DNA from 2 places in the Sphingomonas crocodyli genome. Region 2 is predicted to be linked to the other one. Evidence: predicted binding sites of a transcription regulator. Region 2 holds the regulator's gene; the other holds the start of a gene.

Region 1 (5,820 bases), on a different contig from region 2:
TAACGATCCTGGTCCAGGACATGACATGATACCGACCGCCCTTTGGTGAGAGCCGCCAGATGGTCGCGCGAGGCAAATGCGTTGCCCTGGGTGCATCGGCGACCGGACCGGCAGGCCCCGGGCATCTCCGGCGCATCAATTGCATAGAGCCGCATTGATCGGCCCTTCGATCCGCAGCGAATTGCATCACCATCATGATGTTCTGGTGAGGGGCACAGAAAGCTTTTGCCCGATCCCAAGTCCGACCTGGCATGCGCAGAACCCCAAGGGCCTTCTTCAATTCCGGTGATGTAGCTTCCTGCCAAAATGACTATCGAGCCGGTGAGGAAGCCGGCGAGAAGGCGCCTCATCGTTTCAGGACCCCGCTTGCTGGGCACCGCGCCGGTGCTTCTTGATCTCCTTTGGCGGAATCGTCCGGATCGTCGCGGCATATTCTGCAAAAAGGACCAGCGCCCAAATCTCGACGCCGCGCCAATCATTGGTGAGGAGGGCTACGATCAGATCGAACGCCAGGAAGCCCCACCCCATTACGCGTAGCCACAACATGCTCATGGTTGGAAGATCGGCCCGCAGCGATGCTGTGAACATCATTATGAGGGCAAACAGGCCCGCGACGATTTGCTGAGCGAGCGAGTGCGCAAGCCGCAACTGATCGAGCGCTACGACAAACCATAAGAGCCGCGAAACCGCGAACTGGCTCTGTCGGGTGATCTGGCACAGCTTAATGATCGGCGGAATGAACAGCGTCTTGCCGATCCATGCATCGATATCTGCCAGCGCCATTTTGCGCATTTGCACCGCGGCTTTGAAAAGGTCCAGTCGAACGGTGCAAAGTGCTCGTCTCTAATAAGAGCTATCCTTCGATCGCTGACGCTATGGCGATGGCCTTTGCCTTCAGGTCGCTCGAAGGTCCGGCATCCGAGCCGAACGCGATCGCTCCTGGCGGCGTTACCACGATCATCCGGCCGACTGCCGGAACATACGACAAAGTGCGCAATTTCGGTGCCCAGATCGCCCTGCCCTTTGGCATATTCACATCTTCGGAGGGGCCGGTCATGTCCGGCTGCGATTTGAGCCCGGTGATCTGATCATCCACGCTCTCACCGTCCGACTTGGCCTGACGAAGCAGCACCGCGAAGCTCGTTCTATCGTCAGCGCTCGAATAGGTGCAGTTTGACACCAACGTGCGCTCATTGCCCGTCTGACCGGCGGATTCGGCTTTTTTCACGCTGACCCCGGCGACCTTTCCAGCGACATCGGCGGGGAAGGTCTTGCACGCATCTGCGGCCCAGTCTTCCGGTTTTCCTGACATGGCACCACCCCCTCCCCCGCAGCCGCTAACCAGGCCGAAGAGACCGAGCGCAACGGAGAAAAGATACAGCCTTTGACGCATCAGCTTCATCTCCTCTTCAGCGTGATGTCTTCGCGCGGCGCAGGTGTTTTTTGGTCTGGGTTCGCGTCCTCTCGAACCAGTAGCGGCTTTCGTCAGGCAGAATCGCAATAAAGCCTGCATCGGTTTCGGCCAGCCGAAAGCGCGCTCGATGCAACACATCTTCAAACTTTGCTTCGCCCGCTTCCGGATCGAAATGCCATCGCGCGGCCGCCGCCAGATCCGGGACCGCCTCGCAACCTTGGGAAACGAATTCGCCGCCAACATCGTCTTGCCACAATATCTCTGCCTGACAGATGTCGCGCGACGAATCCTCGGTCCTGACAACATAATGGCCGAGATAATATCGCTCAAACTCGCTTGGCGGCGCGGCGTTGGAACTGGCTCCCGCAGCGATCAGCATGATAGCGATGACGTGTCGAGGCCCTATCCTGTCAAATCTCGCTGGCGACCTACCAAATCGTTGGTCGAACCCACCAACATCGATCGAGATGTTTGACTCAAATTGCAAGCACTTGTGCGATGATGGCAGCAGATTTCTCTTGCACTGTACACAAATCAGACGCGGCATGTCGCCGCCATCAAAAGTCCATCCGCCCATCGATCACGCGAGGCCGCGAATATTGCGATCTCCCTCAGCAAAGTGGTCGTGACAGACATACGATCGTTGGCGGAAATAGCGTCATTGTCAAGCTTTGCTGCCATAGACTTGGCGTCATCGAGCTCGAGGACTGTGACGAAATTGCTCTTGCCCTGCGCCTCATCCTTGTTGAGCCGCTTGCCCGCAACTCTCTCGCTACCCTCGATGTCGAGCACATCGGCCGCAATCTGAAAGGCCAGCGCGATCCGGCGCGCATAATTGCGCAATGGTCGGTTTGGCTAGCGACCTTGCTCCCGCCGAACGCAAATTGGTCGATGACCTTGTCGTTGCGTCAAGGCCGGGCCATGAAGCCGCCTTCCTGATCGACGGCGTATGCTCAGTGGCGGTTATATTAGTCGGGACTCCCGGCAGCTCGACAAAGTGATGCGCGTAACGGTGCCGCCGTCCTCTTTGCGACTGGGCGCGGCGTCGACACAGGTGGGCCCAACCGAAGTCGAGCTCGCCGACTGAACGAAGGTTACGGCACCTTGTGTCATCGACGCGCGTGGAGCCGCCAATCTGAATCTCGCTGGTCAACCGTTGCATCCATCATAACGGGAAACCGGGCGTGCACTTGTCGGCCGCTTTTCTGCCGATCGATCGACCTTCCTCGACAAGGCGCGGATCCTGTCCGGCGTCCTCCCGTGGCACTGTGGCGAGCAGCCTGGGTGCTGAGTGCGCCATCGAGGTGCAGGGCATGGAGCGGACAGCTGTGATCGGCGCCGGGATCGGGGGCTCGCGCTCGCGATCGGACTGCAAGCGGCGGGGATCGATACGACGATCGCCGACGCGTGCGATACAGTTGGCGGGCGTGCATATGTATGGCTTTGTGACGGGTTACGTCGATGCGGGTTCCACCGTCATCACCGATCCCGCCTGCCTGTCGGCGCTGTGGGGCCTGAGCGGACAAGACATGGATGCCGATGTCGCACTGGTGCCGGTCTCACCCAGGCTCTCTTGGCCCGATGGAGGCCAAGCGGCGCGTGGGCCAAGTTAGCTTAGACTTGCGGGTACTGATATCCGCATTCGCGCCACCGTCGCCGCAGCAAGTGGTCCCGATAAACACCAGAAGCTGGCGGGGATGCGGGTACTGTTATTAGATCATCGAAAATAGCGGCGCACCCGCTGCGCCCCGCCCGCGGGCGTGCTACAACGTGCAGCTAACGATGTGGCGCGCGGTACCCGCCTCCCCGCAGTTCCCGCAAAAGCCCAGAGAATGGTGGCGAGGCGATGTGGCTACGCTTGCGGGTACCCGCAATGTACCCGCGGGCGGTGGCGAGTGGATCAATTTATGAAAGCATCGCATGATGTCACGATCGCATGCGCGACGATTGGCTGGTGTCAGAGGTCCAGCTTCGCTTTCAATTCGTCGATCCGCTGCGACGCCTCGGCCTTGCTAAGCCCGTTGGCGGGCGGCTCAACCCCTGCCTGCTCGCTCAAGGTCGTGAGATAGGATGCCTGCGCGCCGGTCATGGGATCATCGCCCGACACCCATTCTTCGGGATCCTTCTCAGTGTTTGATCCGGGGCGCTGGTCCATCTTCGGGTTATGCCGATCGCTCATGCTCGCCTCTCGTGTTCATCGTTTGTTCTAACGATCCATTGCGCGTGCAGTTCCCGGCACCTTAATGCCCACGAGGCGGCGCGACCCGCCACACCTCCCATGTTCAAGCCCGGCGCGTGGCGCTCCGATGCGCGGGCGGCCCGACCGGCCTTAAGGAGTCAAAAGCTGAGCGAAGTCGGTTTGCCGCGTGCCGTGACGCTCGTTGCTCGCAGCCAGTACTGCGGCCTTCAGCCGCGCGATATCGACCTCAGCGACAGTCCGCGGGCGCGTCGCGTTCTGGTTCGGCTCATATTTAAACGCGATCACATCTATGTAGACTGGTGCTAAAAACTGCTTTGCGCCCACCAAACCTAACAGCGCCTGACTGATAGCTGGATATGGCGTATACATAGGGTTGCCCAACCATCCTCTAAGCTCGGCCACGTCCGGCCGGCTATAATCGACATTTGCAGTGGTCAATGCCGAGAGAAGTCCGTCGGCTGTCTGGGGGATGGCAGGTGCTGGCAATTGCGCATCGCCTGCCTGGCGTCGCAGCTTGAAGGTTGTTGCGTTCAGCGCGCACCCAGCGGCCGCGCCACCGACATAGAAGTGGCAGCTTGGTCCATCTGCTTTCGCCAGAACGAACAAGGTCGAATAGCCGCACGCGACGATGTCGGGATCATTTCGGCCCTCGCAACCCGTCGCGCTCGGCAGAACCGCCACGATCCGGTAAGTCCGTCCCGCGGTGAGGCTTAACGTCGTAGGTGGGTCGCGGCCGTCGGGGCATGCTACGTTCTCGTTGTACAGCGCGTCGACTGGGCCAACCGACTTGCGCTCACCAGTCTGAACGTCGATTGTCCAGAAATACAGCCGCTCTTCGTTGATCGCGCAGTTGTACGCCTTGACGTCCTTCCAGCCAAAATATGTGGGGGTCGCGGGCGCTGGTGTTCCAGGTGCTAAGCCAGTGTCCGGCTGATCGGACGTCGCGAATACGGTTGCGATCAGCTTGTCCGCCTCGCTCGTGTTCGCTGGCCTCGGCAGGACGCCATACTGGATCAGGTCGGCACGCTTGTCACCATTCACGTCAGCTAAGGCGTAGAAGCCAGCATTGTCTTTAGTTATGCGAAGCATATTGCCCCAGATCATCGGGGAAGGGTTTATGAAGCGGTTGCCGTCGGAGAGACTGACGAGGGCTTCCATATTTAAGTCGGATCTACCTAAGCCCTTAACCGCGACGATGTCAGCTTTGCCATCTCCGCTAACGTCGCCGACAAGACAGATCTCCGATATGATGCAGAAAAAGCCGTGACCGAGCTGAGGTGCGGCAAAGGCGGTCCCGGTAGACTTTGAGATAAGCACATTGCCCTGCTCTACGCCTTGAGCGGTTCGCTTGAACGCGATCGCGTCGGCTCTTCCATCGCCATCTACATCTCCGGCCGCGCAAATCTCGACATTCACGCAGAAGAAGTTGTTCCAGATGGCGTTTGCGCCAAAGCTCCCGCCGGTTGACAACGATGTGAAAACCGGTCCCGCTCGGCGCGTGAAGGCTACAAGGTCGGCCCGCTTGTCATTATTCAAATCGACCGCGAAGCACTCTTGATATTCTGCGCACCAACTGCTGTTCCACGGTTGGGGCGACAATGTGAACTTGGTGCCGCTCGACAAAGCCACCTGCGCATTGGCGGCACCCGGGACATTATCGGCTCCGTGTGGCATGAACACCAAGTCACCCTTGCCGTCGCCATTTACGTCAGCGATTTGAATGATCCCCAATCCTGACGTGCGAGGGAAGTTCTCTGCAAATATCGCTGGTGAGCTGAAATTGGAGCCTGTCGACAGCCCCACCGTGACAATGCCACTTAGCCAGGCATACAAGACCATGTCAGCTCGGCCGTCACCATTGACGTCTCCGAACGCCACCGTGAGGTTCGTAAACGCTGGCCCCCTCGCATCCGTAGCCGTCCATCGCTGACCGGCGCGGAAGTGAAGAGGAGCAGCTGTAGCTGATAACGGTTGGACAGCGAGCAGTACCAACAGGATGATCGCGCGCATCAGCATCTCGATTCCCTTCGTTTATATTTAGATGCTAGGTCTGACTTCGATGGCGGGTCAATGATCAAGGCAGTAAGGAGGCTTCAAAGGGCATTTTTGGGTTGATCATGATGGTTGGAAGTCGCTCTACATGGAGATGCTGTTGGAGCGCCACAATCGGTCCCGACACAATCCTCGATCGATCCGCTCACCATTA
Region 2 (5,820 bases):
TTCGGCGGCGCGGATATCGGGCCGGCGTTGCACGACCACCGCCGGGATCGGCGCACCGACGCCCGGTGCCAGCGGCAGCGAGGCGGGCGGATCGATCAGCGGAGTGATCGCACCTGGCGTCTCGCCCAGCAGCACCGCGATCCGATTGACCGCGGTCAGATAGTCATTTTCGATCCCCGGCAGCGACGCCGCCGTCTGCGATCGCAATTGCCGCGCCTGTTCGTAATCGAGGCTGCTGACCAGCCCCGCCTGCCGCCGCCAGCCGACGATCTGCAGCGTATCGTCCTGCGCCGCCAGATTGTCGCGCGCGATCCGCAGCCGGATCTGCGCCAGCCGCGCGTTGATGTAGTTGAGCCCGACTTCGGAGGCGACGCCCGCCTGCGCGAAGGCCAGGTTCGCCGCCTGCGACTGCATATCGGCGCGTGCCGCCTCGACCGATCGGCGGATGCGGCCGAACACGTCCGCCTCCCACGCCACGGTCGCGCTGCCGCGATAGATGGTCGTGTCGCCGCCGCGCGAGACGGTCTGCCCCGTCGTCGGATCGATGAAGGACGAACTCTGATTGCCGACCGATCGGTTGGCCGACCCGCTGACATCGGCGGTCGGCAGCAATTGCCCCTGCGTGCCGCGCAACGTGGCGCGCGCCTGCGCCAGCCGGGCGGCGGCGGCGGCGATATCGAGATTGGCGGCAAAGGCGCGATCGACGAGATTGGTCAGCACCGGATCGTCGAACTCGCGCCACCACTGGGCGAGATCGAGCGGTTCGGCATCCGCCTCGCTCGGGTCCGACGCCACGAAGGCGCGGGGCACCTTCAGATCGGCATTGGCCTTCGGTTTATAATCGGGGCCGACCGCGCAGCCGCTGAGAAGCAGCATAGAGATCAGGCCCGGCACCATCGCACCGATCGCAAGTCTGTTCAGGCCGTGCCGCATCGTCACCGGTCTAGGGGGCTTTCCTGTCAGCAGATTTCACGCGTGAAATATCCGTTCGCACCTGCACATAGGCCGCGAACGGCTTCATTCGCAACCGTATGAGGCCTTCCCGCCCTCTCAACCAGCCGCTATGCGGACCGGATCATGGCGAACAAGCTCATCGAAATCTGCGACGCGAAGCGCGATCATGTGGCGGCGCGCAAGGCCGCAACCAGCCAGGCCGCGCTCGATGCCGCGGCGAGGGCGCAGTCGGCCCCGCGCGGTTTCCGCGCCGCGCTCGATCGCAAGGCGGGGATCGGCCACGCGCTGATCGCCGAGATCAAGAAGGCGTCGCCCTCCAAGGGGCTGATCCGCGCCGATTTCGATCCGCCCGCGCATGCCCGCGCCTATGAAAGCGCCGGCGCCGCCTGCCTCTCGGTGCTGACGGACGTGCCCTATTTCCAGGGGCATGACGATTATCTGGTCGCCGCGCGCGAGGCGTGCACCCTGCCCTGCCTGCGCAAGGACTTCATGGTCGATCCGTGGCAGGTGGCCGAGGCGCGCGCACTGGGCGCCGACGCGATCCTGATCATCGTCGCGGCGTTGGAAGATTCGGCGATGGCCGAGATCGAGGCTGCAGCGATCGACTGGGGCATGGACGTGCTGGTCGAGGTGCATGACGCCGCCGAACTCGATCGCGCGCTCGCCCTCAAGTCGCGGCTCATCGGGGTCAACAATCGCGATCTGCGCGATTTCAGTGTCGATTTCGCGCGCACCTACGAACTGGTCGGCCGCGCGCCCGAAGGCTGCACCTTCGTCGCCGAAAGCGGGCTGGGATCGAAGGCCGATCTCGATGCGATGGCCGAACATGGCGTCCGCTGCTTCCTGGTCGGCGAGGCGCTGATGCGCGAGGCTGATGTGGCGGCGGCAACGCGCCGCCTGCTGATGGGCGCGTGACCGACAAGCTCACCCATATCGACGCCGACGGCGCCGCGCGGATGGTCGACATTTCGGCCAAGGCGACCACGCAGCGCAGTGCCACCGCCGAAGGCCGCATCCTGATCGCGCCCGCCGCCCTTGCCGCCATCGCCGAGGGATCTGTGAAGAAGGGCGACGTTCTGGCTGTCGCGCGCATTGCCGGGATCATGGCGGCGAAGAAGACAGCCGAGCTGATCCCGCTCTGCCATCCGCTCCCGATCGCGGGCGTCACGCTCGATCTGGTGATCGAGGCCGATGGCATCCGCGCCACCGCGACGGTCGTCACTGCCTACACCACGGGCATCGAGATGGAGGCGATGACCGCCGTGTCGGTCGCCCTGCTCACCATCTACGACATGGCCAAGGCGATGGACAAAGGCATGCGGATCGAAGGGGTGCGCCTGCTCGCCAAGACCGGCGGCAAATCGGGCGACTGGCACGCCGAAGACTCGTCATCCCGGCGGAGGCCGGGATCTCAGGAGTGATGGGATGAGCACGAGGCAGGAAACGCCTGAGATCCCGGCCTCCGCCGGGATGACGTGCTTGTGAGCAACCTCCTTCCCGTCGCCGAGGCGCAGGCGCGGATGCTCGCGCTCGCTTCGCCGCTGCCCGTCGAACAGGTTTCGCTGATCGAGGCGGTCGGCCGCTATGCCGCCGAACCCATCCTCGCGCGCCGTACGCAGCCGGCTTTGCCGCTGTCGGCGATGGACGGCTATGCGATCCGCTTCGCCGAGCGGCCCGGTCCGTGGACCGTGATCGGCGAGAGCGCGGCCGGCGGCGGGCTGAACCGCGCGCTGGCGCCGGGCGAGACCGCGCGCATCTTCACCGGCGCGCCCGTCCCCGAAGGCGCCGACGCGATCCTGATCCAGGAGGAAGCCACGCGCGATGGCGATCGCCTGACGATGAGCGGCGAAGGCCCCAAGGCGGTCGGCGAGTTCGTCCGCCCCGTCGGCGGCGACTTTGCCGAGGGCGCGGCGCTGATCGCCGCCGGCGCGCCGCTCAACCCCGCCGCCATCGCGCTTGCGGCATCGGGCGGCCACGCGACCCTGCCCGTCCACCGCCGCCCGCGCGTGGCGATCCTGTCGACCGGCGACGAACTGGTCGCCCCCGGAGAGCCGACGCCCGGATCGCTGCTCCCCGCATCGAACGGCCCGATGCTCGCGGCCCTGCTCAGCGCGCTTGCCTGCGCCGTCGCCGATCATGGCATCGTGCGCGACGATCTCGCCGCGATCCGTGAGGCCTTCGCAAAGGCGGCCGAGACGAGCGATATCATCGTCACGACCGGCGGCGCATCGGTCGGCGATCACGATCTCGTCCTGCCCGCGCTCAAGGCGGCGGGCGCGACGATCGACTTCTGGAAGGTCGCGATGAAGCCCGGCAAGCCGGTGATGATCGCGCGGCTTGGTAACGCGATCGTCCTCGGCCTGCCCGGCAATCCGGTGTCCGCCTTCGTCACCGCCACCTTGTTCCTGAAGCCGCTGATCGCGCATCTGCTCGGGTCCGCCGATCCGCTGCCGCGCGCCTTCGCCGGCACGCTCGCCGGCCCGCTTCCGGCCACGGGCGTGCGCGCCGAATATCCGCGCGCGCGCCTCATCGACGGCCGGGTCCATCCGCTGATCGGGCAGGACAGCGCGGGCCTCTCCGCGCTGGCTGCCGCCGATCATCTGGTGGTCCGCCCGGCCCATGCGCCACCAGCCCTTGTGGGCGAGCAGGTCGAATTGCTTTCCCTCGCTTGACAGCGCCGTAACGGTTGCCTAAATGTTCCGCGTTCGTTCTGGCGACGTGCCGGAACCGTCATGTGAGGTGCCGGCGATGCTCACCGCCAAGCAACATGAACTGCTCATCTTCATCCACGATCGTCTGGCCGAGACCGGGGTTTCGCCCTCGTTCGAGGAGATGAAGGACGCGCTCGATCTCAAATCGAAATCGGGCGTGCACCGGCTGATCTCCGCGCTGGAGGAACGCAATTTCATCCGCCGCCTGCCCAACCGCGCCCGCGCGCTGGAGGTGGTGCGAATGCCCGAAACGGCGACGCCCAAGCCCGCCAAGACTCCGAAGCCCGCGAACACCAATGTTCCCGCGCCCGTCGCCGCGAATGAGAATGTCCTCGAAATCCCGCTGCACGGCCGCATCGCCGCGGGCGTGCCGATCGAGGCGCTCGAGGGGCAGAGCAGCCTTTCGGTGCCCGCCGCCTTGCTCGGGCCGGGCGAACATTATGCGCTCGAAGTCGCCGGGGATTCGATGGTCGAGGCCGGCATTCTCGACGGCGACTATGCGCTGATCCGCAGCGCGCAGACCGCGCGGGACGGCGATATCGTCGTCGCCCTGATCGCGGGCGCCGAAGCGACGCTCAAATATTTCCGCCGCGAAGGCACGATGATCCGGCTCGATCCGGCCAACCGCGCCTACGACCCGCAGCGTTATGCCCCCGATCAGGTGCAGGTGCAGGGTAAGCTCGCCGGCCTGCTGCGGCGCTACTGACGATGATCCGGCGCGGTCTTCTGCTGGCCGCGCCGATCGCGGCCGTAATCTTCGCGGCCTCGCCCCTGATGGCGGCCGAACCGGTCGAGCGGATCGCGACCGGCGCCTTCGACGTGAAGGCCGCGCCCGAAGGTGCGGCCGACGCGCCGATCGGCACCTACAAGCTCGACAAAGTCTATCACGGCGATCTCGACGGCATCGGCACCGGCAAGATGCTGACCGTCGACACCAAGACCGAAGGCTCCGCCGCTTATGTCGCGATCGAACGCGTCACCGGCACCCTCGCCGGCCGCAAGGGCGGCTTCGCGCTCGACCATGTCGGCACGATGGCGCGCGGCGCCACAAGCCTCCATATCGCGATCGTCCCCGACAGCGGCACCGATGCCCTGACCGGCATCACCGGCACCCTCGACATTCGCATCGAGAAGGACGGCAAGCATTTTTATACTTTGCGCTACAAATTGCCGAACTGAGCCGCTCGAACCGGCCCGAATGTCCATAAGTATATTTGCGTATCCGGACCTCTAAGGTAACGGACCACGGATACGTATGACAAAAACCCTCCACCCCGATGTTCCCGCACCCGTGCGTTCGCTATCGATTGCGACGCTGGCGTCCGTTCTCGACCAGAGCGTCGATTGCGTGAAGCTCCTCAATATCGACGGCTGCCTCGAATATATGAATGCCAACGGGCAGTGCGCGATGGAGATTGACGATATATCCGCAATGCTCGGTGCGGAATGGTCGTCGCTTTGGCCTGAAGAAACACGGCCCGTCATTCTTGACGCCTGCGAGCGCGTTCGGCGTGGCGAAGCCGTGCGGTTCGACGCTTATTGCCCGACAGCCAAGGGCAATCCCCGCTGGTGGAATGTTTCGGTTTCCGCCGTTCGATCCGACGACGGCGAAGTGACCGGGCTGCTGTCCGTGTCGCGCGACGTGACCGATGCCACGATAACGCGCCAGGCACTCGAAGTGACGACGGCGGAAATGCGGCATCGGCTGAAGAACAGCTATGCCATGATCGGCGGCCTCATGTCCGGCATGGCGCGGGGAACACCGGATCGGGAGGTGTTCGCTGATGAAATGGTCACGCGACTGACCGGACTGGCATCATCGCAAACGCTGTTCGCGTCGCGCGAAAACGCCCCCTGCCGGATATCCGATCTGATCCCCGCTTTGGTCGATGCGTTCGACACCGCGCACTGCTCGGTCACGATCGACACCATTGCGGATTGCGAAGTCGATCAGGGCCGCGCGGACGCGATTGCGCTAGTGCTGGGCGAACTGGCCGTCAACTCCTCCAAACATGGCGCGATCCGCCACGGCGGTTCGGTTTCGGTGGGTGCGTCCACGGCCACGGGCAATGTCGTCATATCCTGGACTGAGCTGTCGAACGGCATCGTCCATGCCCATTCACGCGACGGCGGCCAGGGCATGAAACTGATGGAC

The links. The regulator LexA, encoded in region 2, represses DNA repair genes until DNA is damaged. The targets are predictions, from matches to a motif close to GTTCCNCNCTTGTTCT.
Region 1: EOD43_RS18365 (DUF3072 domain-containing protein) is a predicted target of LexA. The motif match lies at 3,607-3,622, and genes of this name have one in related genera.

Annotation. Positions count from the first base shown of each region.
Region 1 covers NZ_SACN01000003.1:162,370-168,189, forward strand. Annotated here, with positions in the region: gene EOD43_RS18335 (thermonuclease family protein) at 1-350, opposite strand, end outside; gene EOD43_RS18340 (hypothetical protein) at 355-783, opposite strand; gene EOD43_RS18345 (hypothetical protein) at 854-1,402, opposite strand; gene EOD43_RS18350 (hypothetical protein) at 1,410-1,793, opposite strand; gene EOD43_RS18355 (polyprenyl synthetase family protein) at 1,949-2,257, opposite strand; partial or broken gene EOD43_RS24015 (NAD(P)-binding protein) at 2,728-3,000, shown strand; gene EOD43_RS18365 (DUF3072 domain-containing protein) at 3,372-3,593, opposite strand; gene EOD43_RS18370 (FG-GAP repeat domain-containing protein) at 3,744-5,624, opposite strand.
Region 2 covers NZ_SACN01000001.1:76,053-81,872, forward strand. Annotated here, with positions in the region: gene EOD43_RS00380 (efflux transporter outer membrane subunit) at 1-933, opposite strand, end outside; gene trpC (indole-3-glycerol phosphate synthase TrpC) at 1,078-1,869, shown strand; gene moaC (cyclic pyranopterin monophosphate synthase MoaC) at 1,866-2,375, shown strand; gene EOD43_RS00395 (molybdopterin molybdotransferase MoeA) at 2,436-3,626, shown strand; gene lexA (transcriptional repressor LexA) at 3,703-4,371, shown strand; gene EOD43_RS00405 (DUF3224 domain-containing protein) at 4,374-4,844, shown strand; gene EOD43_RS00410 (PAS domain-containing protein) at 4,921-5,820, shown strand, end outside.